3 regions of the Pseudarthrobacter arbutini genome follow, and region 1 is predicted to be linked to each of the others. Evidence: riboswitches for the same ligand, from Rfam matches in the RefSeq annotation. Region 1 holds a riboswitch; each other region holds the start of a gene.

Region 1 (9,712 bases):
GGCGGGTTCGTTCCGGAGCTTCAGACAGGCCCGCCAGGACCATGTACTCGAAGTGGCTTATTCCGGCCTCCTGCTGCAGTTGGGCGTCCAGGGCGGCGGGAAGCTTCATGATCACAGCGACCAGCGTCAGCCAGACTTCGCGTTCCTCGCTGTTCAGCCATCGCGGTTCTTCGGCACGTTCCATAGTGCGAGTCTACGCTTTTACTTCAAGAATGAAGTTTTGTGTCCGCTAAATCACTTGCATCGTGAACTAATGACCAGTACCGTTTACTTCAACATTCAAGTACTGCCAGACTTCCTGAGGAGCCCAGATGACCGTTATGTCCGAGACCGTCGCGCGGCCGTTCGAACAACCGGCCGCCGTCCGCAGCCAGGTCACCGTCCCGCTGCGCTTCCCTGACGGCTTCGCGGCCACAGCCGAGATCATGACGTTCCATGGACTGGCCGACGGTAAGGAGCACCTGCTGCTCGCGCTCGGCGAATGGGAGCAGACGCTCCTGGACCAGGGCCCGGAAGGTACAGCACCGCTGGTCCGGCTGCACAGTGAATGCCTCACGGGCGACGTGTTCGGCAGCGAGCGCTGCGACTGCGGACCCCAGCTGCGCGAGGCAGTCGAGGAGATTGCCGCCGTCGGGGGCTTCCTGCTGTACCTCCGGCAGGAGGGGCGCGGCATCGGCCTGTACTCCAAGCTCGATGCCTATGCCCTGCAGGACACCGGCTTGGATACCTACGAAGCCAACGTGGCCCTGGGCCGCGGCGAGGACGAGCGGGACTACAGCGCCGCCGCCCAGATGCTCGGCGCGCTGGGCGCGGCCCGGATCCGCCTCCTCACCAACAACCCGGACAAAGTGGGGCAGCTGACAGCCCTCGGCGTAAACGTCTCGGAGCAGGTCCCCACCGGGGTGCACCTCTCGGCGGCCAATCACCGCTACCTGGCCGCGAAGCGCAGCCACACAGCACACACCATCGAGCTGCCGGCCGAGATCCTGCCCGCGGGGATTCTGCCGGCCGAGAGCATTCCTTCCCATGACGAGCTGCTGGCCCGGGTGGATGCGCTCGTTCCCCGGCTGCGGGAGCGCGCGGCGGAGACCGAGGAGATCCGCCGCATCCCGGAAGCAACCATGGCTGAGCTGAAGGCAGCAGGTGTGTTCCAGATGCTTTCACCTCAGGCCGTGGGCGGCTTCGGTATGGGCCTCGAAACCTATGTGGAGGTGGTCCGCCGCCTCGCCCAGGGATGTGTCTCCACAGCCTGGACCGTCGGGCACCTGGTGGAACATGTCTGGATGCTGGCCCGCTGGCCGCAGGAAGCCCAGGATGAAGTCTTCGCCAACGGGCCGGCCCCCTTGGCTGCCGCCACCGGTGCCCCTCCAGGCACGGCAGATAGGGCTCCCGGCGGGTTCATTATCTCGGGCCGCTGGAGCTTCGCCTCCGGCATCATGCACTCCGAGTGGGCGCTCCTGGCCGTGCAGCACGGTGACGTCCGCCTGCAGTGCCTGGTCCCGGTGTCCGATCTTGAGCTCCTGGACGTCTGGCACACGGCCGGCCTGCGGGGGACCGGGAGCAACGATCTCCGGACGGAGAATCTCTTTGTCCCGGCGCACCGCGCCCTGGAATGGAATCTCCTGGCCGCCGCTGACAACCCCGGCAGCCGCATCCACCCGGATCTGAGCATCCACACCCCCATGACCACGTTCCTGAACATGGTTGCCCCGGCCGCCGCTTTGGGGGCGGCTGAGCACGCCATCGAGGTGTTCCAGGACCTGATGATGGTGCGCAAGGTCAAGCAGACAACGCAGGCGCGGCAGGCGGATTCACCGCTCGCGCAGGCCCGGTTCTCCCTGGCCTACGGGCAGGTGGCGACTGCACGGCTGCACTGGCAGGAAGCCGTCCGAGTAGTGGCCGCTTCCTACGGCCGGCGGCCTGCCGCTTTCACCGGTGAGGAGCGGGCGCGGTACCGGCTTTCGCTGGGTCTCAGCGGCGCGGCGTCGGCCGAGGCTGTCCGCCTCATCCTGACGGGATCCGGCGGGAGTGTGCACCGGCTGACGCACCCGCTCCAGCGGATCCAGCGCGATGTCAACGTACTGCTCAACCACGCCTCGCTGACCATGGATCCGATCCTGGAACAGGCAGGCCGCGGACTGCTCGACCTCGGCCTATCCATCCCGGCCGAGCAGTTCTGACCGGGCGCATGGGACCCCTTGCAGGACCGCCGGCTTCGGAGAAGGATATGAGCCTCACTCGAGGAGGCCAGCCATGGTCCAGCTTGGAAAGTTTGAGCGGTACCTGATCGAGGAATTCTTCGACGACTACCGCGCCGGCGCAATGACCCACCGCACTTTCACCCGCCGGGTCGCATTCATCATGGGAAGCATGGCGGCGGCGTCTGGCGCGATGCTGCTCGTGGGATGCACACCCGAGGAAGTCCCACGCAGCACCGACCCCATGCCCACGCCCAGCCCGTCATCGTCGACGGCCGGCACCGGCACCGCGGCTGCCGGGGCAGTGCCGGGGGCGAAGAGTCCGCTCTCCGTCCCGGAGGGCGCCGCGGGGCTTACGACGGCGACCGTGCTGTTCCCTGCAGACGGAACCGATATCAGTGGTTACCTCGCCCGGCCCGAATCCGGTGCAGCCGGCCCGGCGGTGCTGGTCTGCCACGAGAACCGCGGACTGACCCCGCACATCCAGGACGTTGCCCGGCGCTTTGCCAAGGCCGGGTATGCGGCGTTGGCCCTTGACCTGCTGAGCAGGGAAGGCGGCACCGCCAGCCTCGATTCCGACGCCGTCTCCGGTGCACTGACCAGCGCCGGCGCCCCACGCCATGTTGCTGACTTCGCCGCGGCCTTTGACTACCTTCAGGGCCAGGACTTCGTGGACTCCGGACGCATCGCCATGAACGGGTATTGTTTCGGCGGCGGCATTACCTGGCAGGCCGCAACCGAGCTGGCCGGGCTGAAGGCCACCGCGGCGTTCTATGGTCCGGCGCCGGACCTGAACAAGGTGCCGGCCATCAAGGCCGCGGTGTTCGGGGTATATGCCGAACGCGACGCGCGGATCACCGGCGCGATGCCGGGCCTCCGCGATGCCCTGGACGCCACCACGGTCACGCATCAGCTCACCGTTTACCCCGGTGTGGACCATGCCTTCCACAACGACACCGGCGAGCGCTACAACGAAACCCAGGCCACGGCTGCCTGGAACGACACCCTCGCCTGGTTCGGACAGCACGTCTGAGGCAGCACAGCTCATCGGCCGCGGTGTGGCCGGTCCTGCCGCGAGTAGTCTTGAAGGATGAGCACCGCAATCCCACTAACGCTCACCTTCGACGGGCGTTTCGCCCGCGAACTCGAGGAGTTGGCGGTTCCCTGGCAGGCAGAGGAAGCGCCAGACCCGCAACTGCTGGTCCTGAACGAGCCGTTGGCCAGCGAGCTGGGCCTGGACCCGTCCTCGCTGCGGACGCCCGAGGGGACCCGGTTGCTCATCGGCAACCAGATTCCTGACGGTGCCACTCCGGTGGCCCAGGCCTATGCCGGCCACCAGTTCGGCGGCTACTCACCCCTGCTCGGCGACGGGCGGGCCCTCCTGCTGGGTGAGGTCACGGACATCCACGGGCAGCTTCGGGACATCCACCTCAAGGGCTCCGGCCGGACACCGTTCGCCCGCGCAGGTGACGGTCTCGCCGTCGTCGGTCCCATGCTGCGCGAGTACATCGTCAGCGAAGCCATGCATGCCATGGGCATCCCCACCACGAGGTCCCTCGCCGTGGTGGCCACGGGCCGGCCCGTCCGCCGCGAAACAATGCTGCCCGGGGCCGTACTTACCCGGGTGGCCAGCAGCCACCTGCGCGTCGGCAGCTTCCAGTTCGCCCGCGTCAACGGCGACACGGACCTTCTGCGCCGCCTGGCCGATCACGCCATCAGCCGCCATCACCCGGACGTGGCGCTCGCCGACAAGCCCTACCTCGCGTTCTTCGAGGCGGTCATAGCCGCGCAGGCGTCCCTGGTGGCGCAATGGATGCTGGTGGGCTTCGTCCATGGCGTGATGAACACCGACAACATGGCCATCTCCGGCGAGACCATCGACTACGGTCCTTGCGCGTTTATGGACGCCTTCAACCCCGGCGCGGTCTACAGCTCCATCGACGCGGACGGACGCTACGCTTACGCCAACCAGCCGGTCATTGCCGAGTGGAACCTCACCCGGCTCGCCGAAGCACTCCTGCCCCTGCTCCATGAAGACCAGGACCAGGCCGTGGCGCTCGCCGTGGAATCCCTCGGCGCCTTCCGCACCCTGTACAGCGCTGCCTGGTCAGCCGGCATGAAGTCCAAGCTTGGGCTGCGCCCGGACACGCACGACGACGTCGCGTCGCCCCTAGTGGATGGTCTGCTGGCGCTGCTCCAGGAAGGCCAGGTGGATTACACCTCCTTCTTCCGGAGCCTCGGCTCGGCGGCCCGCGGCGCCCCGGAAACTGCGCGGTCCATGTTTGCGGACCCGGGCGCCTTCGACGCCTGGGCCGCACGGTGGCTGGCCCTGGCGCCGGACGCGGACCTGATGGACAGGGTCAACCCCATCTACATCCCCAGGAACCATCTGGTTGAAGAGGCCCTGGATGCTGCTATCGCAGGCGACCTGGACCCATTCAACCGGTTGGTGGACGTCCTGGCCGATCCGTACACGCAGCGCCCCGGGCTGGAACGCTACGCCGGCCCCGCCCCTGAAGACTTCGGGCGCTACCGGACCTTCTGCGGGACCTGAGCGAACACCAGGGATGGACGACGGCGGCGCGCGGCTGGGTGCCGCCCGCCGCCGTCGAGCATGGTCGGATCACGCTACGCGGACGAAGGACGCTCCGGCGAGCCAGCTGATGGAATGGATTTCGGTTTTGTAACCGTCCACCCCGCCACTGACAACCTGGCCGTTGCCGGCGTAAACGCCCACATGGCCGGCCGTGATGACCAGATCCCCTGCGGCCGGGGTGCCCACCACGGAGCCGTACTGGTAGAACTGGCCGGGCGCGAGGTCACCCACGCTCTTACCTACCGAGCGAAGCGCCTTCTCCACCATGGCCGTGCAGTCCTGCTGCACGCCGAGCTGTGCGTTGGCGGAGGCCAGGATGGGCGCGCCGAGCGAGCCGGCCGGAGCCTGGGCCGCCGGTGCGGCGGTGGAGGCCAGGCGGATTCCGGTGTTCGCCGGAGCCGCTGGTGCTGCCGCGGCGGGTGCCGCCGGTGCCGGTGCGGTGTAGCCAGCACCGGGGATCTGGATCTGATCGCCGGGGTAGATGATGGTGGTCAGCGAGAGTCCATTGACAGCCAGTACGTCGTTGAGTGCGACGCCGTACTGGGTGGAGATTGCGCCCAGTGTGTCGCCTGAAACGACAGTGTGGACGTTGGCTGCGGCGGGAGCCGGGGCAACTGCGGCCGGGGCGGGTGCGCTGGCCTGGCCCTGAACGTTGACACTCCCGGAATTGTCCGGGCCGTGGACTCCGGCCTGTGCCGGGGCGCCGACGCTGAACAGCAGGCCGGATGCAGCAACGGCCACAAGGGCCGGACGGCCAAACGTCAGGGCGTGTGCTTTGGCCGTTGACGACAGGCCGACAGGGACGGTAGAGCTGGCAGAAACCACACGATGGCGTGCGGAAGCGGAATTCTTGGACACGGTTGATCGCCTCTCCCATGCCTGCGGGGTGAGCTGTCGGGTTCGGGTCGGAGATACCCGGCCGGTAGCGGCGCCGCACGGAACGGAGCGATACCGACTTAACCCCAAGGCTTCGCAAGAAGCCGTGGAAACGTGGTTCCCCCGTCCCTGCCAGCTGGAAAGCGACTGGATCCCGGTCAGCGGCAGGGCTCGGCATACTGGCGGGAATGGTCCGGCTTGAGCCGGGCCACCGTTCGACCATAACTTCCACTTATCGGCAATGTCACATTCCGGTAACGGAATGTAGGTGTCAAATCCACCCGTGTTTCAGCTTGGATTCCCTCCTCATCGGTAACGATGTTGCAGGTCAGGCCCCGTAATCCGTATATGCCCGGTAAGCTCACCAACTATGTCCCGGATTGTTCAAAAAATGCGGCTGCCCGCCCTCGCCGGCCTGCTAGCGGTCGCACTGGCGGGGTCGGCTGCGCTGCTTCCCTCACATGCCGCCGATGACGCGCCGCCGGGCGGCTATCCCTCGTGGCAGGACGTGGAGAACGCCAAGCAAAGCGAGGCCGGCAAAGCGGCAGAGGTCACCAGGATCAACGGGCTGCTGGGCGGACTCCAGACCGAAGCGGAGGTGCTGGGCAATGCGGCCGTAACGTCCGCCGCGGAATACGCCGTGGCCGAAGCGGCGCTTCAGTCCGCCACTTCCACTGTGGACGCACTGACCGCGCAGACCGCACGCGCCGCGGCCGAATTGGGACAGTACAAGAAGGAAATTGGGGCTCTTGCCGCCCAGTCGTACAAGACCGGTGGCACCAACATGGGCTTCTTCGTTGCCCTCGACGCCGTGCAGAACAACAGCATCCAAGGCCTGAATATCGTCCAGATCGTCAGCGATAAGACTGCCGCCCTGGTGAACAAATCCGCAGCCGCCGAACGCATTTCCCGCGCCCTGGCCGATCAGGAGCAGACAGCAAGGGCCGAGCGCGAGCGCCTGTCCGGCGAAGCCAGAACCAAGCTCGATGCCGCCCAGTCCGCCCGGCAGGCCATGTCCCGGCAGATCGCGGAGCAGGAGGAGCACGGCCAGGAACTGACCGCGCAGCTGGCCTCCCTCAAGGGCACCACCGCTGCGGTGGAGGGGGAGTTCCGGCAGGGCCAGGTGGCCTTGGCCGCATACGAAACGGCGCAGGCCGCCAAGCGGGCCGCGGCGCAGGAACAGGCACGCCAACAGGCGGAGGCGGCAGCCAAGGCGGCGGCCCTCGCCGCTGCACAGAAACCGGCTCCGGCCCCACCTGCTGTACCGGGAGTGCCCGCCCCGCCTCCAGTCCCGAGCCCGACGCCGGTCCCGCCGCCCGTCGTCGTGCCTTCCGTTCCGGGCGGCGCTGTGAACGACCCCGCGGGCGCCAAGAACTATGCGGCCGGGCAGCTGGGCGCCTACGGCTGGGGCCAGGACCAGTTTCCGTGCCTGGCGTCGCTGTGGACCAAGGAGTCGAATTGGCTGACCACTGCCACCAATCCTTACTCGGGCGCATACGGCATCGCCCAGTCGCTGCCGGCCAGCAAGTATGCCAGCGCGGGCAGCGACTGGCTCACGAGCTACCGGACCCAGGTCAACTGGGGCCTGTCCTATATCGCTGACCGCTACGGGTCACCATGCGGCGCGTGGAACCATTCCGTGGCCAACAACTGGTACTGACCTGCCGGTGACGGCAGCCGGGTCATGTTCCCGGGGCTTGGCGAATTCCGCGGCGCTGAAGAATTCAATGCCGACGAAGCCAAACCACTAGGCTTTTCCCATGCCCGATTTTGAACGGTTCCGGGTCCTGCTGGAAGAAGAGCGCACCCGGAAACTCGCACTCCTCCCCGCCCTCCGTGCGGACATTTCGTCGGCCAACGCCGCCCGCCAGGATTCCAACGTGGATGACGAGCACGACCCCGAGGGTTCCACCATTGCGTTCGAGCTGTCGCAGGCCTCGGCGCTCCTGAAGCAGAGCAGTGCGGGACTTGACCAGGTGGACGCGGCCCTGGCACGGATTGCGGCGGGCACCTACGGTACGTGCGCCGTGTGCGGGGACCCCATCGCGGAGGGACGGCTCGAAGCCCGCCCGTCAACGCCGTTCTGCATCCTCCACGCCGCGGCCGGCCGGCAGGTACGGTAGCGGCGCCATGAACCCAGATGTCGTGAACTCCAGTGCCGTGACTTCAAGTGCCGTGAGAGGGAGGGTGCTGTGAACGGGCGCGTGCAGGACGCTGCCGGCTTCATCGATGCCACCCTGCAGAATGAAGGCGCCTGCTACCGGGCGGAGGACGTGGAGGCCCGGGTTGGCGGTGTCCTAGGCTCCTACGGATCGTCCGTAGGAGCCGTACGCGGCACCGTCCGCGACGCCGGCAGGAAGTTCAAGGATCTTGGCCACGATGAAGTGACCGCTTTGGCATCTCTCCTCTGGGGCGGGCCCGGTGCCGGCAGGCGGCCGGTCTATGAGAGGCGGCTCGCCGCCGTGGTGCTGCTGCAGTCCAAGGTTGCCCTCCTTCGCCACTCTGACCTCACCCGGCTGGAGGGCTTCATCAGAACCGCGCAGACCGGTGAGCTGGTGGACCCCCTGATTGCCGACGTTGTGGTTCCGTTGCTGCAGGGACTGGGCGAAAGCGGCCGCCAGCGCGCCGACGTCGTCATCACCCGCTGGCACCAGGACCCCGACGATGCGCTGCGCCACGCTGCCCGGCTCATCGCGTCTCAGGGACCTGACCTGCAGCGCATTTCCGGGAACCGCGACGCGGAACGCGACTGACCCCTGTTCCCCGGTCCCCGTCAGTCGTACTCTGGGGCTTGGAGGTGATTGCCATGGAGGCAGCGCAGGGCGACAGGATTATCGTCCGGGGGAGGACCGTCGGATCTTCGGATCGGCACGGCGTGATCGTGGAAGTCCGTGGTCAGGAAGGTCATCCGCCCTACCTGGTCAGGTTCGACGACGGACACGAAACCGTTATGTACCCGGGCGGTGATTTCGCCGTCGAACGCGGACACGCGGGACAGGCCGGCTGACCCGCCGCGGGCGGCCGCGCGTCCGGGCCACCGGGCACCTGTCAGACTGGTGGAATGGATCACTCCTTGGCTGCCACGTCCCCTGACGCGAACCTCACAATTCCGCCGGTCCGGACCGGTCCGCGGGACCCCGGTGACGCCTGGGTGGAGGGCGGCCGCGGCAAGTTCTGGGGCAGGTTCGGTGCCGCCGGCGTGCTGGCTTATGACCCCGGCAAGGGCGTTCTCCTGCAGCACCGCGCGCTGTGGAGCCATAACGGTGGTACCTGGGGACTGCCCGGCGGAGCATTGCACCAGGGCGAGGACGCAGTCACCGGGGCCCTCCGCGAGGCGCACGAGGAAGCCGCGGTACCGGCCGCGGATGTGAGAGTCCTCTTCACGTCTGTGCTGGACGTCGGCTACTGGTCCTACACCACCGTTGTGGTGCTGGTGACCGCGCCTTTTGAGCCCGTGATCAGCGATCCGGAAAGCCTCGAACTCCAGTGGGTTCGGTTGGACGAGGTGGACGCAAAGGAGCTCCATCCCGGTTTCGCAACATCGTGGCCGGACCTGCGGACGCGCATGCTGGAAGGGTGAGATTAGGGTTGCCTAAGTGCGGTGCGCCATAATGGTGTTCCGACCCCCTGCTGCGCGTGAGGAAGAACATGACCGCCCCGCTCTCCGTGTTGCTCAAACAGTCCACCAGTGCGGCCCACGAAGAAGCTGAGTCGTCCCCGTTTATGGGCGACCTGCTCGAGGGCAGGCTGGACGCGGCCGCCGTCGCTGCCCTCACTGCCCAGCTTTACACGGTGTACGGCGCCATGGAATCGGTGGCGCGGTCCGAGTACGGTTCTGATCCGCTGCTGGCAGGGTGCCTGGACCCCGCCCTGGAACGCATGCCTGCCCTCGAGGCGGACATGGCGTTCCATTACGGTGCCGGTTGGCAGGACCGGCTGGCGGACGGCCGGATTGTCACCGTCCCGGCCACCACGGCCTACGCCACCCTGATCCGCGAACACCACAGTGCCGGGTTTATGCTCGCCAACCACTACGTCCGGC
Region 2 (9,712 bases), on a different contig from region 1:
CTCGACCTGTCCGCCTGATCCCATGTTGGTCAGGTTCCTGGTCCCCGCCAACATCCGCCACAACTCCGGCGGCAACGTCTACAACGCGCGGCTCACCCAGGGCCTGAGATCGTTGGGGGTTGCTGTGGAGATGCTGGCGGTGGAAGGTTCGTGGCCTGACGCCAGCGCTGGAGACCGACGGCGGCTGGGCGGCCTGCTGGGCGCCTGGGACCCAAGGTCGGACCCCCCGCAGGCGGACATCACCCCGGAAGCGGTCACCCTCGTGGACGGGCTGATTGCGTGCGGTGCGCCTGGCGAACTGGAGTACGCCGCGGCCGCCGGACAACACACCTGGGTCCTGCAGCATATGCCGTCGCCCAGCCACCCCGACGGCGAGGGGCGGGCACTGTGGGCGGCCGCCGGAGTGATCTGCACCAGTTCGTCCGCAGCGGCCTCGGCGGCAGAAAAGCACGGGCTCCGCGCCAGCCGGGTTGTCTTGCCCGGGACGGACGCGGCACCGGTGGCGTCAGGTTCGGCCCCGCCCCACATCATTGCGGTGGCCGCGCTGCTGCCCAACAAGGACCAGTTGCTGACCGTGGCCGCGCTGGCCCGGCTCCAGGACCTCGCCTGGACAGCCTCCCTGGTAGGAACGGACGACGCCGATCCCGCCTATGCGGCACAGGTCCGGGCAGCCATTGCCTCCTCTGGAATGGAGGACAGGGTGCGCGTGACCGGCCAGCTCGCCGGGACCGAACTGGCGAACGAATGGAACCGGACAGACCTGAGCCTTCTCGTGTCGCGGGCCGAAGCCTTTGGGCTTGTGGTGACGGAATCGCTGGCCCACGGCATTCCCGTCATCGTGAGGGAGGGAACCGGCGCCGTGGACGCGTTGGGCCTCGCCGGGAGACTCGCCGGCAGGCTCGCGGGAAGACCGGACGGCGAGCGTGGTGGTGGTGAACGTGATGGCGGGACATCTGCGGTGCCAGGTGCCGCCGTCGGACTCGCCGGACCCGAAGGCGACGCACCTCGTGGCAACGGACCTGAAGACCACCACGCGGACGTGCTCGCTGCCGTGATCCGGCAGTGGCTGGTGGACGAATCCCTCCGAGTCGGCTGGCGTTCCGCTGCCCTGGCGGCACGGGAACGGCTGCCCGGCTGGGACTCCACCGCCCGGAACGTCCTGGAAATCCTCGGCACGCCTGCTAAAACGCCTCATGCCAAATCGCCCGCTGAAGAAAACTCCGCCGAGGGGATGCCTACCGCTGCGCGTACGGCCGGTGGACAATAAGCCATGACCACGCTGCCGACCTCCGCCGCCGTATTGACCCCCCAAGCTGTGATCCCCCAAGCCGTGACCCCACAATCCTTCAGCCAAGATGCCCCGGATCCGCAGGTGCTCACTCCGGAGTTCCTCAGGGCATGGGCCTGGCACAAGCAGGGCCTCGACGGCACACTCCAGGGCGCGGATGCCGCCGACGTGTTTAGCAGCGCGGGCTGGGCCCGTTCCGTCGGCGGCGCCAACCCGTACCTCACGCTCTTTGCCCGCGCCGGCACTAGCCGTGAGCGGGCGGATGCCGACGTCCTGTCGCTGAACATCCATGAGCTGCCCACCGCCCGCGGCTGCACCTATGTGCTGGGACAGGATGACTTCGCGTGGGGCCTCCAGATTGGCCGGGACGCTGCCGTGGCGCCGTTCCGTGTGCTGGCAAGAATGGGCGTCGAGCGCGGCGAGATCACGCTGCTGGAGGAGGAGATCCTCCACGCCCTCGCCGAGGCCGGCCACCCGCTGGACCCCAAACAGCTCAAGGATCTCCTGGGCGATTCGGTCCGGAACCTCGGCGAGGAGGGCAAAAAGAAGGGCGCGGCCACCACGTTGCCCACGGCCTTGGGCCTCCTCCAGGCGGACGGCCGGATCCGGCGCGTGCCCGCCAACGGCCGGCTGGATCAGCAGCGCTACGCCTACACACTGTGGGGTTTGCCGCCCACCGCCATGGACGACGAAGCCGCCCGCAGTCTCCTGCTGCAGCGCTATCTCGGCTGGACTGGCGGCGCCACGGTCAAGCAGTCGCAATGGTTCACCGGGTTCACCCTGGCCCACACGAAGGCAGCGTTGGCCGCCACTGGGGCGGTGGAGGTTCCCACCGCCAACGGTGAGGTGTTGTGGATGATGCCCGACGACGTCGGGCGGCTTGCGTCGTTCGAGGCGCCGGCGGAGGAACAGATTCAGCTGCTGGCCGGCACGGATTCGTTGGTCCTGCTCCGCAGGAACTCGGGGGATCTGTTTGCCGAGCAGGACAAGGGTAAGCAGGTCCTGGGGTCCACGTTGGCGTTGCAGGCTGACCTGCCGGATCATCCCATCTTCGACCGCGGCCGGATCATCGGGCTGTGGCAATACGATCCCGGGAAATCACGGATTGCCCATTGGCTCTTTGGCGGGGCCACACCCGCTGTATCCCGGCGCATCGCCGAGGTAGAGGCCTGGATCCGGGACGAACTGGGCGACTTCCGCTCGTTCAGCCTGGACTCGCCGGCCTCGCGCCAGGACAGGATCGACGCCCTGGATGCCGCAGGCTGAGAGTCGTGCAGGCAGGTGAGAGCGCTACAGCAGGCCCGAGACGAATTGCAGCCCGCTACGACCCGTCACAGCACGACCCGTTACAGCCGACTGCGGTGCGCTGCGAAGAAGTCCCTGAGGACCGCTCCGCACTCCTCTTCCCTGACCCCGCCGTACACCTCAACCCAGTGGTTGAGCCGGCGCTCGCGGAGGACATCGAACACCGAGCCCGCCGCTCCGGCTTTCTCATCCCAGGCACCGAAGACCACGCGGGGAATCCTGGCCAGGACCACCGCGCCGGCGCACATGGCGCACGGCTCCAGAGTCACCACGAGCGTGCAGTCGGCCAGCCGCCAGCCGTCCCCGGTGCCGCCGTCGAGTTTGGACAAGGCACGCAACCGGTCCGCCGCCTGGCGGATGGCCACTATCTCTGCGTGGGCAGTGGGGTCTCCCAGTTCTTCCCGCTGGTTCCGTCCGGAACCCAGCACGGCGCCGTCGGGCCCAATCACCACGGCGCCGATCGGCACGTCCCCGGTGGCCAGCGCGCGCCGGGCTTCGTCCAGGGCAAGACCCATCCATTCGAGGTGGTTCTTTTCTGCGGCGACCATGGCTCAATGATAGTTTCGAAGGATATCCAGCCTGCAAAGCATTAACGCCGGGGAGGCATCGTGGACAGATTCAGGGACCGTCTGGGCAAATGGTTCAAACCGTACGCCGCGCTGTGGATCACCATGCTGGTTGGCGGTGCCTTGGTGGTCACCATGGCGCTCCTGGGTGCCGAGGTCTACGACAACGTGGTGGATGAAGAGGGCCTGGCCGCCCTGGACCTGCCCGCGCTGGAGCTGTCCCAGGGCTTGCGGAACCCCGTACTGGATGCCGGGGTAACGGCTTTCACCAACATCGGCGGGGGCATCGGCATGCCCATCCTGGCAAGCATCCTTACGGCCTGGCTCACGTTCCTGAGCCGGACTTGGCGGCCCATCATCCTGGTGGGCGGCGCCGCGGCCGTCTCCACACTGGCCACCACGGTGGGCAAGCGGCTGGTGGGCCGCAACCGCCCGGACCACTCGGAAGCGGTCCCGCCGTACGAGACCTCTCCGTCCTTCCCCAGCGGCCACACGCTGAATACGACGGTGGTGATCGGTGTCCTGGTCTATGTCATGTGCCTCCAGTTCGAGTTGCTGTGGGCGCGCATCACGGCCATCATCGCCGGGGTGATCTTCATCATCGCGATGGGCCTGAGCCGGGTGTTCCTGGGCCACCACTGGCTGACGGATGTGATGGCCGGCTGGTTCCTGGGCCTTGCCTGGGTGGGCATCGTGATCCTGGCGCACCGGCTGTTCCATGTGCTGCGGAAACGCGAGCACGCGGGCCCGGCACCCACGTTCGAACAACCCGCCTTGAGGGACGATCCGTCGAGCTGATTCCCGGCCGGGCGCTGCCCGCGCGGGTGATAGTTTTGACGCATGCGCACTCTCGTTGTGGACCACCCGCTGGTCGCCCATAAGCTCACCGTCCTGCGGGACAAGAACACTCCGTCACCGGTCTTCCGGCAGTTGACGGAAGAGCTGGTGACCCTCCTGGCCTACGAAGCCACCCGTGAGGTCCGCACCCAGCCGGTCACCATCGAGACGCCGGTCAGCACCACAGTGGGCACCGCTTTCACCAAGCCCACGCCTCTGGTGGTTCCCATCCTGCGCGCCGGGCTCGGCATGCTCGAGGGCATGACCAAGCTGGTCCCTACCGCTGAGGTGGGCTTCCTGGGCATGGCCCGCGATGAGGAAACCCTGGACATCATCACCTACGCGGAGCGGCTCCCGGAGGACCTGACGGACCGGCAGATCTTTGTGCTGGATCCGATGCTTGCCACCGGCGGAACCCTGCGCGAAGCCATCAAGTTCCTGTTCAAGCGCGGCGCCTCCGACGTCACGTGCATTTGCCTCCTGGCCGCGCCGGAAGGCCTGGCCAAGCTCGAAGAGGAACTGGCCGAGGCCAACGTGACCATCGTGCTGGCCTCCATTGACGAACGGCTCGACGAGAAGTCCTACATCGTTCCCGGGCTGGGCGACGCCGGCGACCGCCTGTACGGCATCGCTGGCTGATTCGGGGTTGCTTCGGATTTCAGGTCTTCCGCTTTCCTGCCGCCGCCGTTAGCCTGTGGCGCATGGACTGGAAACTTGAACTCGTTTTTGTGCCCGTATCCGACGTCGACCGCGCCAAGGATTTCTACGTCAACAAAGTTGGCTTCAACCCGGATTTCGACGAGCGGCCCATGGATGGCATCCGCTTCGTCCAGCTGACCCCGCCGGGATCCGCCTGCTCCATTTGTATTGGCGAGGGCCTCAATGACGCCCCTCCGGGTACGGCCCCAAGCCTGCAGATGGTGGTCGGCGACATCCAGGCTGCCCACGACCACCTCAAGAGCAACGGTGTGGAGGTCAGCGACATAGACATCCAGGACTGGGGGCACTTCGTCTACTTCGCGGATCCCGACGGCAACAAGTGGGCGGTGCAGTACATCCCGGGCCGTGACGCCTAAGGGCGTGATGCCCGGGGTCGCGACGCCTAAGCCCGTGACACTTAAGCCGGTGACGCCTAAGGCAAAATAGGCAGCATGAACATCCCCACACCTGCCGCCACACGAGTACCTGCCGCCACACGAGCACTGACATGCCGGGCCGTCCTTTTCGATATGGACGGCACACTGGTGGACTCCACGGCAGCAGTGGAGGAGGTCTGGGGAGAATTCGCGGCCCGGTACGGCCTGGACATCGCCGAAATCCTGCGCACTTCGCATGGCGTCCAGGCTGCCGATACCGTACGCCGGTTCGCGCCGGGGGGAGCGGACGTCGAGGCCCTCACCGAGGAACTGGGCGCGATGGAACGGGTGCGGACTGCCGGTATCGTCGCGTTGCCGGGGGCTGCCGACCTGCTTCGCAGCCTCCCGGCCGAGGCAGTGGCGCTGGTGACTTCAGCGGACAGGACCCTGGCGGACATCCGCATGGACGCTGCCGGGCTGGACATGCCGGCCATCGCCGTGACGGCGGACCTGGTCACACGGGGCAAGCCGCACCCGGAAGGCTATCTGATGGCCGCCGGGCTGCTGGGCGTCAATCCGGAGGACGCCGTGATCTTTGAGGATGCGCCCGCCGGAATAGCGGCAGGCGTTGCTGCTGGTATCCGGACGGTGGCCGTGGGTCCCAATGCGGGCGAATTGCCGGCAGGCGTGCTGCATATCGCGGATTACCGTGCCGTGACCGCCTCCGTGGAAACGGACGCCGCGGGACGGAAGCTCATTTCTTTCCGGCTTTGACGCCGGCGGATCACTATCGTGATCCGCCGGCGCAGCTCAGCGACGCCAGCCGCCGGCGCCGCTCGGTCGGCTTAGTACCAGTTGTGCGACAGGTGGAAGTTCAGCGCGCCGCACGGTGACTGGTAGCGCTCCTGGATGTAGTTCAGGCCCCAGTTGATCTGCGTGCGGTAGTTGGTGACGTAGTCCGCGCCGGCGCTCGCCATCTTCTCAGCGGGCAACGACTGGACGATGCCGTACGCGCCGCTGCTGGCGTTGGTGGCCGTGGTGGTCCATTCGGATTCCTTGGTCCACAGCGTCTGCAGGCACTGCATCTGGTCAGCGGACCAGCCGTACGTCGCCAGTTGGCCGGCAGCGTAGGCCTGCGCTCCTGCGGGGTCGTTGACGGCCACAACAGGGGCAGGCTCGGGGGCCGGAGCAGGAGCACCAGCGGGTTCCGGTGCCGGGGCAGGTGCCGGGGCAGGTGCCGGATCGGCGGCCTGGGGCGCGACGTTGATTTCAGCCGGAGCCGCTTCCGGAGTGGCCGGGGCCTGGATCTCAGCCGCTTCGAAGCTGAGCTTCGACTGGGCGTTCTCTTCTTCGGCGGCCTGGTTGGCGCTGGCCGCAAGCGAGGCCGACTCGGAAGCGTGTGCTGCGGCGCTTACACCGACCAACAGGGCGCACGCGGTGGCGAACACCGCGACGCGCTGGCCCACGGAGGGAATCCGGGCGGCCTTGGAAAGTGGGGACATAGCTGCGCCGAAGCGGGTCTGCTTGCGGTGGCTATCGGACTTGTTGTCGCCCTGCGGGCGCGGTTCTACCTTGAATTCAGACATGATGGATCGCCTCTCACACCTGCGGAGTTAGCTGTCGGGTTCGGATGAGGGCATCCGGCCACACGGCACAATCACGTGTTGGCTTAACCCCAAAGGGCACTTGGTGCCCGGGACGGTGGGTCCCCCGCCTCTGCCTCTGAAAACGGAATCCGGGAAGCGGCAGAGCTTGGCGTCATCCGGATATGCGGCCCAAACGGGAACCACACCTCATCGACGCTACAGGAGCTGGAAGCTTAAGTCACATTTTGGTAACAGGAATCACGACGACGGTGTGTCGCCTTGCTGGGCTCGGGTGCCAGTGGGTCGCGCCAGCGCGCCGGCAGGGAAGAGTAACGCGAACTCCGTCCGTCCGGCCCGCGATGTCACTTCCACGCTCCCGCCGTGGGCCTCCATGATCGACTGGACAATGGACAGGCCCAAGCCACTAGTGCCTTCGGACGCCCCGGCGCCCGAGGCCGGCGCCGTACCCTTGCGCGCCGCGTCTGCGCGGGCAAACCGGGAGAAAACGTGGTCTACGAATTCCGCAGGGATGCCCCCGCCGTCGTCCGTTACCGTCACCGCTGCGCCGCCATTGGCAGACTTCGTGACAGCGGTGACCACCGTGGTCCCCGGCGGCGTGTGCTTGCGCGCATTGGAGAGCAGGTTGACAAGCACCTGACGCAGTTGGGACGCATCACCCGTGACGGCGAGCGGCTCGTCAGGCAGTTCAAGGCGCCAGTGGTGGTCCGGGGCGATGACCTTCTCGTCACTGACGGTTTCGATCACGAGTTGTGTGAGGTCTACTTCGCTGAGCTTCAGGGGCTGGCCCTCATCGAGCCGGGCAAGCAGGAGCAGATCCTCCACCAGGGTGGTCATGCGTTCGGACTGGCTTTGGACCCGGGCCAGGGATTTCCGGCCGTCCGGCGTGAAGTTCTCGGTCATCCGCATCAGCTCCGTGTACCCGCGGATGGCGGTCAGCGGGGTGCGCAGCTCATGGGAAGCGTCGGCAACAAACTGCCGCACCTTGGTCTCGCTCCGCTGCCGCGCCTCGAGTGCGTTGGCGACGTTGTCCAGCATCTGATTGAGGGCGTGCCCTACGCTGCCCACGTCGGTTCCGGGATTGGAGTTCGACGGCGGGACGCGCACCGCGAGTGCCACCTCGCCCGCGTCCAGCGGGAGCCGGGCCACCCGGGTTGCCACCTCGGAAAGCTGCTCCAGCGGCTTCATGGTGCGCCGGATCAGCACGGTTCCCGCCAGTCCGATCAGCGCCAGGCCGCCCAAGGAGACAAACACAAAGGTCCACACCAGCGATGCCAGCGTGCTCTCCTTGGCGGCGAGCGGAAGGCCCGTGACAAGGACATCGCCGTAGCCGGTTTGCACTGCCACAATCCGGTAATCCCCGTTGGACAGCGAGCGGTTCACGGGAAGGCCGTTCTGCGTCAGCGCCAGCAGGGTCTGCTTGTCCTCGGCGTCGAGGGCCAGGCGCGTGGTGTCCGAGTCCAGGAAACCGCCGCTGGGGATCTGGCCGTCCAGGATCCGCGCATTCAGCGTTCCGACACTCTGCCCGCGGGAGTCAAGCGGGTCCGGCCTGCCGTTGAATCCGCCCATGGGCGGGCGGCCCGGATCGTTCGACCGTTCGGCGGCCTGGCTCAGCTGTTCATCCAGCTGCCCGGTGAGAAAGGAATCCATGGACGCGTAACTGAACAGCCCCACGGCGCCGCAGATGGCCACCAGCAGGGCCATGGCCAACAAGATCAGGCGCGTGCGCAGATGCCAGGTGTCCGGTTTCAGCCAGCTCCGGGCTGGTGCTGGGGTTGCTCGCGGCGAGGACATCGAGCTGCTACTCAGCCGGCTTGATGACGTAGCCGGCGCCCCGCACGGTATGGATCATGGGCGGGTGCACTGCATCCACTTTCTTGCGCAGGTAGGAGATGTAGAGCTCCACAATGTTGGCCTGGCCGCCGAAGTCGTAGTTCCAGACGCGGTCCAGGATCTGGGCTTTGCTGATGACGCGTTTGGGGTTCTCCATGAGGTACCGGAGCAGCTCGAACTGGGTGGCGGTGAGCTGGAGGGCGTCGCCCGCACGGGTCACTTCGCGGGTGTCGATGTTGAGGACAAGATCGCCCACCACAAGTTCGGCAGTGTCCATCGCGGCAACGCCGGAGCGCTGGACCAGGCGGTGCAGCCGCAACAGGACCTCTTCCATGCTGAACGGCTTGGTCACGTAGTCGTCCCCGCCGGCCGCCAGGCCCACGATCCTGTCCTGGACAGCGTCCTTGGCAGTCAGGAAAAGCGCAGGTACCTCGGGCGCGAAGGCGCGGATCCTGCCCAGCAGCTCAACGCCGTCGAACCCTGGCAGCATCACGTCCAGCACCAGGACGTCCGGGCGGAACTCCTTGGCAAGCTTGACGGCCTCCGGGCCGTCCGAAGCCACGGCAACAGACCAGCCGGCCATGCGCAGCCCCATGCTCATGAGCTCGGAAAGGCTGGGTTCGTCGTCAACCACCAGGGCGCGGATGGGGGAGCCGTCCGGGTGGGTCAGTTGGGGAAGGTTGTTGGTCATGGAGTGCGAAGTGGCCATGGGACAACTCTCCGATCATTCGGTTAGCCCGCGCTATGGGGTTCCTGTGCGCACGCTGTGAATCCCAGCCTAGCGAGCTGGATGGGCGATCTGCCCGGCAGGGCGGGCGCCGATAATCCGCAGGCGGCCGCCTTCTCCGTTGGACAGGCGGCAAAACCCAGCAGGGAATCTTGGCAAGTAATTGGCCAGTGAATTTCAAGGTCTTAGTATGGCGAAAGGGCGAACATTGTTCGCCGGAGAGGGCCATTTGCGCACCCTTGGCGGACAACAACTCCTATTTTGCCGCCAAATCAGAATGGTGATCTGTAACACAAATCCGCATTTTGTCTCAGTATGCGGAACGTTGCACCCATTGTTACTTGCAAGTTTTCATTGTTACGTTGCACACTTTCAATTGTGAACAAGAACTCAACAGCACCTGCAGCCGCAGAATATTGGCCCAGCACATCCGCTGCTGCCGACATGCGCTGTTGTCGAATGCACGCCTGATCTTC
Region 3 (9,712 bases), on a different contig from region 1:
ACATGCGTGGGAACCGGCGCGGGAACCTGCGCGGCGGGCAGCGTAATCCTGCCCTGTCCGGCGTAAATATTCAGGCTGGTGCCCCGGCTGAATCCTGCCAGGGTCATGCCGCTGGCCTCCGCCAGTTCCACAGCAAGGCTCGACGGCGCACTCACCGCCGCCAGTACGGGAATGCCCGCCAACGCTGCCTTCTGGACGAGTTCAAACGATGCGCGGCCCGAGACCTGCAGGACCAGCCCGGTTAGCGGAAGCAACCGCTCCCGCAGGGCCCAGCCCACTACCTTGTCCACGGCGTTGTGGCGCCCCACATCCTCGCGCAGGCACAAAAGCTGCACGCCGCCGTCGTCCGTTATGCGGAAGAGGCCCGCGGCGTGCACTCCGCCGGTGACGTCAAAAACGTCCTGCGCTTCGCGGAGCCGCCCGGGCAGGGATGCCAGCACATGGGCGGGCACGGTCAATGGATCCGCCACCGGGCTGAAATGGGAGGACTTGCGAACTGCCTCGATCGAGTCCGTGCCGCAGATACCGCAGGAGCTGGACGTGAAGACGTTCCGACCCTTCGCAGGGAGTTCGACGTCGGGCCGCAGCTGGGCTTCCACCACATTGAACGTCTGGACGCCGTCTTCGTCCTCGCCGGCGCAGAACCGCAACGACACCAGCTGCTCCGGAGCCCAGATGATCCCCTCGGACACCAGGAAGCCGGCCACCAGGTCAAAGTCGTCCCCGGGCGTCCGCATGGTCACCGAGAATGACAGTGCACCGATCCGGATTTCCAGCGGCTCTTCGACGGCGAGGACGTCCTCGCGGTGGCGGACCGGGAACTCAAGGGCATTGGGCGAGCCATCCAAAACATACTTGTGCACCTTGCGGCGCTGCGTCACGCGCCCCATCAGCGAACCGCCAGACTGTCTTGAAGGGCCCCGTGGACGTTCCGGACCTGCCGGCTGGCGCTGTTCATAGGTCCATCATTGCACCACTGGCCGGGCTGTGGCGTACATGGTTCCGCAGCACGGCGCCTACCCCAGCAGGGCACTCCAGTCCACCGGACCGGCGGGCTTCGCAGCGTCCTTGCCAGCTGCCCGGGTGGCCGGCTTAGCGGCGGGCCGGCCCTTGGGCTTGGTACCCGGCTGCGCGGGCGCGGGCACCGGCGGCCCCCACGGCAAAGCGAACGCCGGGACTGGTTCGCCCAGCTGCACACCATGCGGCGGAACAACCATCACACCGTGCGCCGACGCCAGTCCGCGCATCATCCCGGGACCCGTGTGCTTGGCCGGTGAAGCCATCCCGTACAGAAGCCGGAAGGGCATCAGCCTGGTCCGGCCCGGCTCAGGCTCGATGGTGGTCCCGCACGGGACCTCCTGCACCGGCGGCATGGTGCCGTGGCCCAGCGCCGCCAGCAGCGGTTCGCCCACCGTGGACAGTGCCATCATGGCGGCCAGCGGGTTTCCGGGGAGCCCCAGGACAAAGCGACCGTCGGGGAGCTCGGCCAGGACAGCCGGATGGCCGGGGCGCATGGCGATGCCGTCGATGACCAGCCGCCCGCCCAGTTCCGCCACAGCCCGGCGGAGGTGGTCGGTGTCCGAGACGCCAGTACCGCCGGTGGTGATCACGACGTCGGCAGGCAGCGCGGAGGGGTCCGGCACCTCGGGCGGGAGGTCGGCCAGGCCGTCCAGCCACTCAGCGTAGGAATCGCCGATCCGCTCCTGGCCGCCGTTAATGCCGCCGAGCATTTCCACAACGGCCGCGAGCTGCGGACCGAAGGTGTCCCGGACCTGTCCCGGAACCGGCAGCCCCCGGGACACAACTTCGGAGCCGGTCAGCAGTAGTTTGACGACGGGCTTTCCTTGGACGAGCAGGTCATCGTGCCCGGCAAGCGCCGCGACCGCCAGATGGGCCGGGTTCAGCGTTACACCGGCCTTGACCAGCACCTCCCCCGCTGCCGCTTCCTCGCCGGCCCTGCGGATATGCTGGCCGTTCCCGGGTTCGCCGGGGCGGGCGGTGCCGCCGGTCATCAGGAGCGGCAGGCCGTCGTCGTCCGTTCCAAGCACGGCACTTTCGCTGCGCAGGACCGCTTTGGCGCCGGGCGGGATCAGTCCGCCCGTGACAATGGGGCTGCCCTGGTGGGGTGCCAGCCGCTGGCCGGCTTCCGCCACGATCCACGGACCGCTGCCGTTGACGGCCCATCCGTCCATCGCAGACGACGCGTAGTGCGGCATGTCGTGCAACGCGGTGATGTCTTCGGCCAGGACCCTGCCCAGGGCGTGGCTCAGCGGAACCCGGCCCGGCGGAATCGGCGTGGCGATGTCAAAGGCGGCTTTGCGAGCCTCGTCCCAGGTGTGGGCAAGGTGCTTTGCCGGGGCTGTTTCCTGCTCGGGGTTTTCGGATACGTCGCCGGGGGCGGCGGTCACTGAACGGGAGTCATTCGACGGGCGTCCCGGCGGATTCGGCGTCATAGTCAGCAGCCAGGGTGCGGGCACGGTCCATGGCAGCGGTCATGGCGGCGGCGTTGGTGGCCTGCCCTGCTCCCGCAGCCAGGCCGGCGGCGAAGCCGGCAATAAAGGTGGTGAGCGGGGCGGCGGGGCGGACCACTGAGTGGGCTGCCACGCCGGCCAGCGACAGGATGGTGTTGACGTCGATCTGGACATCCTCCAGTTCATACGCCTGGAGCAGGGACCTGCACCACTCTTCCAGCGTTTCGTCCTGGCTTTTCACGCTCTGCCTCCCAAATCATCTGCGGCGGTGTTGCCCCGGAGCCCGGTTATGGGATCCGGACCGGCCACTCCAAGTGCGGCGGCATCGTCCCAGGTGTCCACGTCAGCCGTGGAGCCGGCCGGAACGGCGACAAGCTGCACGTCCAGACTAGCAAGGAGTGCCCTCACCGAACCGTTGATTAAGCGTCCTGTGGTTTCCAGTTCCGCCACGGAACGTTGTAGTGCAGCCGTGTTATAAAAACCGACCAACGGCTGACGGAGGCCATCCTCCGAGACGGCCACCACGCCGTCCGGCCCCAAGCCCGCGGGCGCTCCGGCGGCGGGTCCTCGCGCACGCAAAGTAGCCTTCAGCACCGCCACCGCCTGCCCCACGTTGGGCATGTCGCAGGCCAGCACCAGCGTCAGCCCGGGGCGGCTGCCATCCGCAGCGGCCAGGGCCGCGAGCCCGGCCGCAATGGCGGCCGCGGGTCCGCTAAACGGGGGTTCTTCACGGCAACGGAGAACCCCGGCAGGGATTTCGCCGGCCGGCACCTCCCCGGTGTCCGGACCAACCACGACGGCGGCCCGGGCTCCCCTCGCAGCGGCGGCGGAGCGGCGCAACAGGGAGTCGCCGTCGTACGTCAGACTCTGCTTGGGCACGCCACCGAGCCGCGACGAACGGCCGCCGGCGAGGATGACGGCATCGAAGTCGAGAGGGTCAGCGTCCACCCTCCCAGCTTAACCGCGCGGGCTGGAATGCTGCGCGGGGCTGGAACTGCCGTGGGGACCGGAACAGGGCGGCCCGCTCAGGCGGCCCGTTCGGGCAGCAGGAACGGATCCCAGGCCGGAGTGGGCTTCTCAAGTTCTTTGATCTGCCAGATGGTGCCATGCGGCGGTTCCGGATCAAACCTCAGCTTCCAGCCCATTTCAGCCGGCGTGTGGTCACCCTTGGTGTTGTTGCACCGGAGGCACGCGGCCACCAGGTTCTCCCAGGAGTCGGCGCCGCCACGTGATTTGGGCTGCACATGGTCGATGGTGTGGGCACCTTTGCCGCAATACGCGCAGCGGTGGCCGTCCCGCCGCAGGACTCCGCGGCGGCTGACTGCGGTGCTCTGGTTGTATCTGGGGCGGATGTAACGGTTCAGGAGAATCACGGACGGTCGGCCCAGGATCTCCTGCGGTCCCACCACGGGATCATCGCCCTCGGCAATGACGCTGGCCTTGCCCGTGAGCACAAGCACCAGCGCCCGGCGGAAGGTGACTACCGCCAGCGGTTCATATCCAGCATTCAGAACGAGAGTGCGCATGCACGTACCTCTTTGTGGCCGCACCCGTCAGGGGCACGAGGGCCGGCTGCCCCCGGCATGTCCGGGCTATGGATCGACACCACAAGAGTAAACAAAGAATCCCGGGATCAGCTAATCGCAGAAGCGGCCGCCGTCACGTGTCGGATTCGTGCACCTCACCGGATCAGGGCAGCAGACAGCAGACAGCAAAGGACCCCCGCCGTGTGGCGGGGGTCCTTTGAAGGCTGAATCAGCTGCTAGGACACGCGGATGTAAACGGGGCCGGAGCCGACATTGGCGCTGAACACAACGGTCTGGTTGCCGTTGTAGCCCCCGTGCACGGCCTGGCCGTTGCCAGCGTAGACGGCAATATGGGCAACGCCCGCGCCGCCGTCGGCGTAGTACAACAGATCGCCGGGCTGGGCCTCGGCGGCGCTCACGGTCTGACCGAGGGACAGGTAGCCTGCAGGCCAGTCGCGGAAGTTGATCCCCACGGCAGCCAGCGAGTTCGTGACCAGCATGGTGCAGTCCTGCATCACACCGAGCTGTGCGTAGGCTGCAGACAGGATGGCCTGGCCCTTGCCGCTGGCGGAGACCGGAGCCTTCGGAGCGGCCGGAGTTGCCGACGCTACCGTGATGGTGGCCGCGGCCTTGGCTGGAGCCGGAGCTTCAACAACAGGCGCGGGAGCCTCAACGGGAGCCGGCGTGGTGGTAACTGCGGGCTTCTCGTAGGAGATGGCAATGGTGGAAGCAGCCGAAATGATGGCCGGGGCGGAAACCTCAGCCTCAAGGTTCGAAGCGGACGCAGCTTCACGCTGGACGCCGGTGTCAGCCGCGTTCGCAGCGATACCACTGGTCAGGACAAGGCCGGAAGCAGCAGCGATAACCGCAGCCTGACGGCCCATGCCGCCGGCGTTGTCGCCGACAGCCTTGGCAATGACAGCCAGCGAGTTGGTCTTGGCGACCTCGGCGCGGTGCCGTGCAACAGTTGCACGTGTAGTCATTAATTTTCTCTCTTTCGTTTTCCTCAGGACCGCGTGGGCAGCCTAAGGGCTTTGGACGCGCCGGCATCTTGGGGGTACGCCGGCACGCCCCGAACGGGGATTTAGCGAAGAGTTTCTCGCGAAAAAACGGTTCCGGCAGCGCAGGGCTGCAGGAACTGGATTGCAGGAACTACGGGGCCATTGTGAAGAACGCGGAGGTGCCCGTGGATGCCACGGAGTGGAGCAGAGTGCCCTGTGACGGGTTCAGTGCGCTGATCATCATGCCGTTGCCGACGTAAATGCCAACGTGGGCGCCGCCATTCTGCATGACCAGGTCACCGGGAGCAGGTGTGGCGGTGGGTCGCATCGCTGTCCAGGCATTGGTGCGGGGAATGCTGATGCCGGCCTGGGCATAGACCCACTGCGTGAAGCCTGAGCAGTCCCAGCCATTGGGAGTGGTGCCGCCCCAGAGGTAGGGGTTGCCGATACCGGTATAGGCAACTGCTGCCAGACCCGAAGCGGCGGCGGAGGAGACAGTGTCCGCGAGCTTGGAGGCCGCGGCCTCGGTTGCGGCAGCACCCTGAGCCCCGGCTTCGGAGGCCGTGGACTGCGCACGGACCGTCTCAACCTTCGGTGCCGGCGTGGTCTTGATCACGGGGCGCTCGAAGGAAACGGTAGCCGTGGGCGCGGCAGTTACGGCAAGTGCCGTCTGCGCGGAACCGGACTCGGTAGAGGCGGAAACGCCGGCGGTGGAATCCGCGGCGTTGGCCGGAAGCCCCATGCTCAGGATCAGACCTGATGCAGCTGCGATAACAGCAGCCTGGCGACCTACGGTCCCGGCATTGGCACTGACGGCCTTGGACACGGAGCCCAAGGGGTTAGTGCGAACCGGTTGTGCGCGGTGACGCGCAGAAGTATGGCGTGAAGACACGAAGGTAGCCTCTCCCAATGCCTGCGAGGTGAGCTGTCGGATTCGGATGGGAGTCACCCGGCCGCGCTGCTTCACAGTGGAAGCTTTGCGACTTAACCCCAAGGCCTTCAGAATCGAAGACCAAAATTGGTTCCCCCGCCCCTGCCAGACGATGTCATGCGAACGGACCTTGAGCGGTGGCAGAGCTAGGCAATCCACTCAAGAACGTCAACTTCGGAAAAGTTGACGCGCTTTAGACGTTACAGGAGTTCTGAGCCAATGTCACATTCAGGTCACGGCACGTCGCTGCGATTCGAGAGTTGGCCATCATTTGGGTCAGAGCCAGCCGGTGGGGTCAACGACTTCGCCATTGACCTGGACCTCGAAGTGGAGGTGGCAGCCCGTGGACGCGCCCGTGGTGCCACTGAGGGCAACAACATCGCCGCGGCTGACTGTCTGGCCTACCTTGACGCTGGCGGAGGAGAGGTGGTTGTAAGTGGTTTCAAGGCCATTGCCGTGATCCACCACCACGCGGTTGCCGCCGCCGTACTGGTGCCAGCCAACGAAGGTGACGGTACCGCTGGCAGCAGCCAGGACAGAGGTTCCGCACTGTGCCACGAAGTCCTGGCCACGGTGGAAGTCGCCGGAGCCGCCGGTAATCGGGCTGACTCGGAATCCGAAGGGTGAGGCCGTAGCCAGCTGGGCGAGCGGCGAGCCGAGGCTTCCGGCAGAGGCGGCGCGGGTAATGGATCCCGCGGACTGGGCACTCAGGAGCTGCTTCAGTTTGCCGTCGGGATCACCCTGGGTCACCACGGACGAGCGGCTGAAATCAATTTGGGCGGCGGCTTCGGCGGTAACTTCGGGCTGCGGAGCAGCGGAAACGGCCGACGCAGCCTGGCCGGGTGCCGGAGTGGCCATCACGGGGCCGGTCACAGGAACCGTCACGGTGAGAGCCAGGCCTGTCGCTGCCAAGGCGATGCCGGCCTTCTGGCCGAGGCCACTGGCGGCGGCGAAATCCGTCATCTGCCGGAAGGGTCCCCGGCGGCGGCGGGCTTCCCGCTGTGGGTCGCGGGGCCTCTCCGCGCTGAAATCCTCGGCCACTCTGGGCGCCGAGGCGGGACCCACCGCGCGACGGCGGCCCCTGGAGTATTGCGTGGTCAAGAATGTTCCTCTCTGGGTAGCCTGCGAAGTTAGCTGTCGGATTCGGGTCAGAGAGTTCAAAGACCCGGTCCGCCGTGACAAGCACTTGGCGCAGAGATATCCCGTGAGGATCCTTCGCTGGAAGAGGCTTGCTGCTGACGGACTTAACCCCAAGGCAGTCTTACGACTGCCGGTTGTGGTTCCCCCGCCTCTGCCAGTTGGTGACTGATGCACCTGATCCGCTGGCAGAGCTCGGCTCCGGATCAGGTAACGCTTTTGTATCGACGCTGAGTTTCAACTATAGGTGATTAACTTGGACAGTAACAATTCCGTTATCTTTGCGGAACCTTGCGTCGCTGCGCTATGGCGCGGCCCCACGCGGCGGACCGCCTTCCCGTCAGCTGACGGAAACGAAGACGTGGGATGCCACTTCCGGGGGCAACTCGAGCGCCCCTTCGATTCCCGGCACGCGCACGGAAATGTACTCCCCGACGCGCTCCAGGGACACCGTGGCACCGGGCCTGATCCCGCCTTCATCCAGCTGGACCAGCAGCTCAGGTTCCACCTGGATGGGCTCAGCCAGCCGGCTGACTGTCACGTTCGACGCCGGCCCGTAGCCCTGCATCGCATCAAGGAGATTAATCACACCGGCGTCTGGGAGCGCGGGCGCCGGCCCGCCCAGGGCGGCCAGCCCGGGGATGGGGTTGCCGTACGGAGACTCGGTGGGGTGGTTGAGCAATTCGTAGATGCGCTGCTCTACGCGTTCGCTCATCACATGCTCCCAGCGGCACGCTTCATCGTGGACATAGGCCCAGTCCAGGCCAATCACATCCGCCAGGAGCCGTTCCGCGAGCCTGTGCTTGCGCATCACTTCCGTAGCGCGTTTCCGCCCGGCTTCCGTGAGCTCCAGATGGCGGTCTCCGGAGACCACGACCAGCCCGTCGCGTTCCATCCGGCCGATGGTTTGGGACACCGTGGGTCCGGAATGCCGCAGCCGTTCGGCGATGCGTGCGCGAAGAGCAACGATGTTCTCTTCTTCAAGCTCCAAAATGGTCCGAAGATACATCTCCGTAGTATCGATCAGATCCGTCATCCAGCTCAGCTCCTCGAGCGCAGTACCTTGCGTTGTCCCACCGTATCGCGTCCCGCTCAGCGGCGAGGTCCGCTAAAAAGCTTAGCCTATTTTGAATTTGTCTGGATAATGCCCGGGCGGAGACAAACAGTCTCATTGGCCGGACTGTGACGGCCCCGGTTCCCCGCCCATTCGAGGGTTCAGGCAGAATAAAGGAGGTCCTTATGCAGTCACCGCCGACTACCGGCCACCCCACCGCCCGGACGTGAGCCACGTCCATGCCGAAATTGGAGCCCCCGTGAGCGAAACCAGCATCACTATTCCCGCCGACCTCCTGCCAAAGGATGGACGGTTCGGCGCAGGACCCTCCAAGGTCAGGCCGGAGCAGCTCGAAGCGCTCTCAGCGGCGTCCAAGACGATCCTGGGCACCTCCCACCGCCAGGCTCCGGTCAAGAACCTCGTAGGCTCCGTCCGTGAAGGCATCAGCCAGTTCTTCCGCGCCCCCGAAGGCTACGAAGTGGTCCTCGGCGTCGGCGGCTCCACCGCTTTCTGGGACGTCGCCAGCTTCGGCCTGGTGGAAAAGAAGGCCCAGCACCTGTCCTTCGGCGAGTTCGGCTCCAAGTTCGCCTCAGCCACCAACAAGGCCCCGTTCCTGGACGCCTCCTCCATCATCAAGTCCGAGCCCGGCACCCGTCCGGTATCGGCCGCCGAGGCTGGCGTGGATGTCTACGCCTGGCCGCAGAACGAAACCTCCACGGGTGTCGCGGCTCCGGTCAAGCGCGTCGCGGGCGCCGACGCCGGTTCCCTGGTCCTGGTGGACGCCACCTCCGCAGCCGGCGGCCTGGACGTGGACGTCTCCGAGGCCGATGTCTACTACTTCGCCCCGCAGAAGAACTTCGCCTCCGACGGCGGCCTGTGGCTGGGTCTCTTCTCCCCCGCCGCGCTGGAACGCGCCGCCCGGGTCAAGGCCAGTGGTCGCTGGATCCCCGATTTCCTGGACCTCCAGACCGCCATCGACAACTCCAAGCTGAACCAGACGTACAACACGCCGTCGCTCTCCACCCTGGTGACCCTCGACGCGCAGGTGCAGTGGCTGAACGCCAACGGCGGCCTGGACTTCGCGTCCGCCCGCACCGCTGACTCCGCCGGCCGGATCTACTCCTGGGCCGAGGCCTCCGAGTACGCCACCCCGTTCGTGGCCAAGGCGGAGGACCGTTCCAACGTCATCGCCACCATCGACTTCGACGACTCGATCGACGCCGCCGCGATCGCCAAGGTGCTCCGCGCCAACGGGATCGTGGACACCGAGCCGTACCGCAAGCTGGGCCGCAACCAGCTCCGGATCGCCACGTTTGTTGCCATCGAGCCGGCTGACGTCTCCGCGCTGCTGGCAAGCATCGACTACGTGGTGGGCAAGCTGCGCAAGTAGCCGCACCCGCGCGAACGGACACTTGGGGCCCCGAAACCGGGGCCCCAAGTGTCCGTTCGCGCTGTTTTTGTGGTGAGGCCAGTTGTCAGCGTCCGACGGCGTCGTCCGGGTTTTCGTCCCGGGCGGCGCCGTTTGCGTTGTCCCCCGGTTGTTGGACGCCCAGGTGGGAGACGACGCCGAAGTAGCGCAGGCCGCGGGCGCG

Evidence for each region. A riboswitch is a leader RNA that binds a small molecule or an ion and turns the genes downstream of it on or off. The one in region 1 is predicted to bind cyclic di-AMP.
Region 2: another riboswitch for cyclic di-AMP. It lies ahead of ACX80V_RS15095 (aggregation-promoting factor C-terminal-like domain-containing protein); the one in region 1 lies ahead of ACX80V_RS16440 (LysM peptidoglycan-binding domain-containing protein).
Region 3: another riboswitch for cyclic di-AMP. It lies ahead of ACX80V_RS17385 (C40 family peptidase); the one in region 1 lies ahead of ACX80V_RS16440 (LysM peptidoglycan-binding domain-containing protein).

What each region holds. Positions count from the first base shown of each region.
Region 1 is NZ_JBTNDQ010000014.1:107,698-117,409, reverse strand. Features, by position in the region: gene ACX80V_RS16460 (MarR family winged helix-turn-helix transcriptional regulator) at 1-184, opposite strand, end outside; gene ribA (GTP cyclohydrolase II RibA) at 312-2,180, shown strand; gene ACX80V_RS16450 (dienelactone hydrolase family protein) at 2,254-3,231, shown strand; gene ACX80V_RS16445 (protein adenylyltransferase SelO) at 3,289-4,752, shown strand; gene ACX80V_RS16440 (LysM peptidoglycan-binding domain-containing protein) at 4,822-5,652, opposite strand; cyclic di-AMP (ydaO/yuaA leader) riboswitch at 5,656-5,826, opposite strand; gene ACX80V_RS16435 (aggregation-promoting factor C-terminal-like domain-containing protein) at 6,041-7,330, shown strand; gene ACX80V_RS16430 (TraR/DksA family transcriptional regulator) at 7,431-7,793, shown strand; gene ACX80V_RS16425 (DNA alkylation repair protein) at 7,863-8,423, shown strand; gene ACX80V_RS16420 (DUF1918 domain-containing protein) at 8,477-8,677, shown strand; gene ACX80V_RS16415 (NUDIX domain-containing protein) at 8,732-9,250, shown strand; gene ACX80V_RS16410 (biliverdin-producing heme oxygenase) at 9,319-9,712, shown strand, end outside.
Region 2 is NZ_JBTNDQ010000012.1:154,517-164,228, forward strand. Features, by position in the region: gene ACX80V_RS15055 (6-pyruvoyl trahydropterin synthase family protein) at 1-18, shown strand, start outside; gene ACX80V_RS15060 (glycosyltransferase) at 23-1,267, shown strand; gene ACX80V_RS15065 (DNA glycosylase AlkZ-like family protein) at 1,271-2,554, shown strand; gene tadA (tRNA adenosine(34) deaminase TadA) at 2,635-3,141, opposite strand; gene ACX80V_RS15075 (phosphatase PAP2 family protein) at 3,265-3,957, shown strand; gene upp (uracil phosphoribosyltransferase) at 4,000-4,635, shown strand; gene ACX80V_RS15085 (VOC family protein) at 4,698-5,072, shown strand; gene ACX80V_RS15090 (HAD-IA family hydrolase) at 5,148-5,846, shown strand; gene ACX80V_RS15095 (aggregation-promoting factor C-terminal-like domain-containing protein) at 5,918-6,658, opposite strand; cyclic di-AMP (ydaO/yuaA leader) riboswitch at 6,664-6,816, opposite strand; gene ACX80V_RS15100 (HAMP domain-containing sensor histidine kinase) at 6,917-8,470, opposite strand; gene ACX80V_RS15105 (response regulator transcription factor) at 8,478-9,218, opposite strand; gene ACX80V_RS15110 (hypothetical protein) at 9,509-9,712, opposite strand, start outside.
Region 3 is NZ_JBTNDQ010000016.1:37,583-47,294, reverse strand. Features, by position in the region: gene fdhD (formate dehydrogenase accessory sulfurtransferase FdhD) at 1-890, opposite strand, end outside; gene ACX80V_RS17410 (molybdopterin molybdotransferase MoeA) at 1,017-2,453, opposite strand; gene ACX80V_RS17405 (DUF6457 domain-containing protein) at 2,419-2,712, opposite strand; gene mobA (molybdenum cofactor guanylyltransferase) at 2,709-3,419, opposite strand; gene ACX80V_RS17395 (HNH endonuclease) at 3,497-3,997, opposite strand; gene ACX80V_RS17390 (NlpC/P60 family protein) at 4,234-4,980, opposite strand; gene ACX80V_RS17385 (C40 family peptidase) at 5,150-5,824, opposite strand; cyclic di-AMP (ydaO/yuaA leader) riboswitch at 5,895-6,057, opposite strand; gene ACX80V_RS17380 (M23 family metallopeptidase) at 6,206-7,030, opposite strand; cyclic di-AMP (ydaO/yuaA leader) riboswitch at 7,034-7,252, opposite strand; gene ACX80V_RS17375 (iron-dependent transcriptional repressor DtxR) at 7,407-8,102, opposite strand; gene serC (phosphoserine transaminase) at 8,380-9,510, shown strand; gene ACX80V_RS17365 (MFS transporter) at 9,596-9,712, opposite strand, start outside.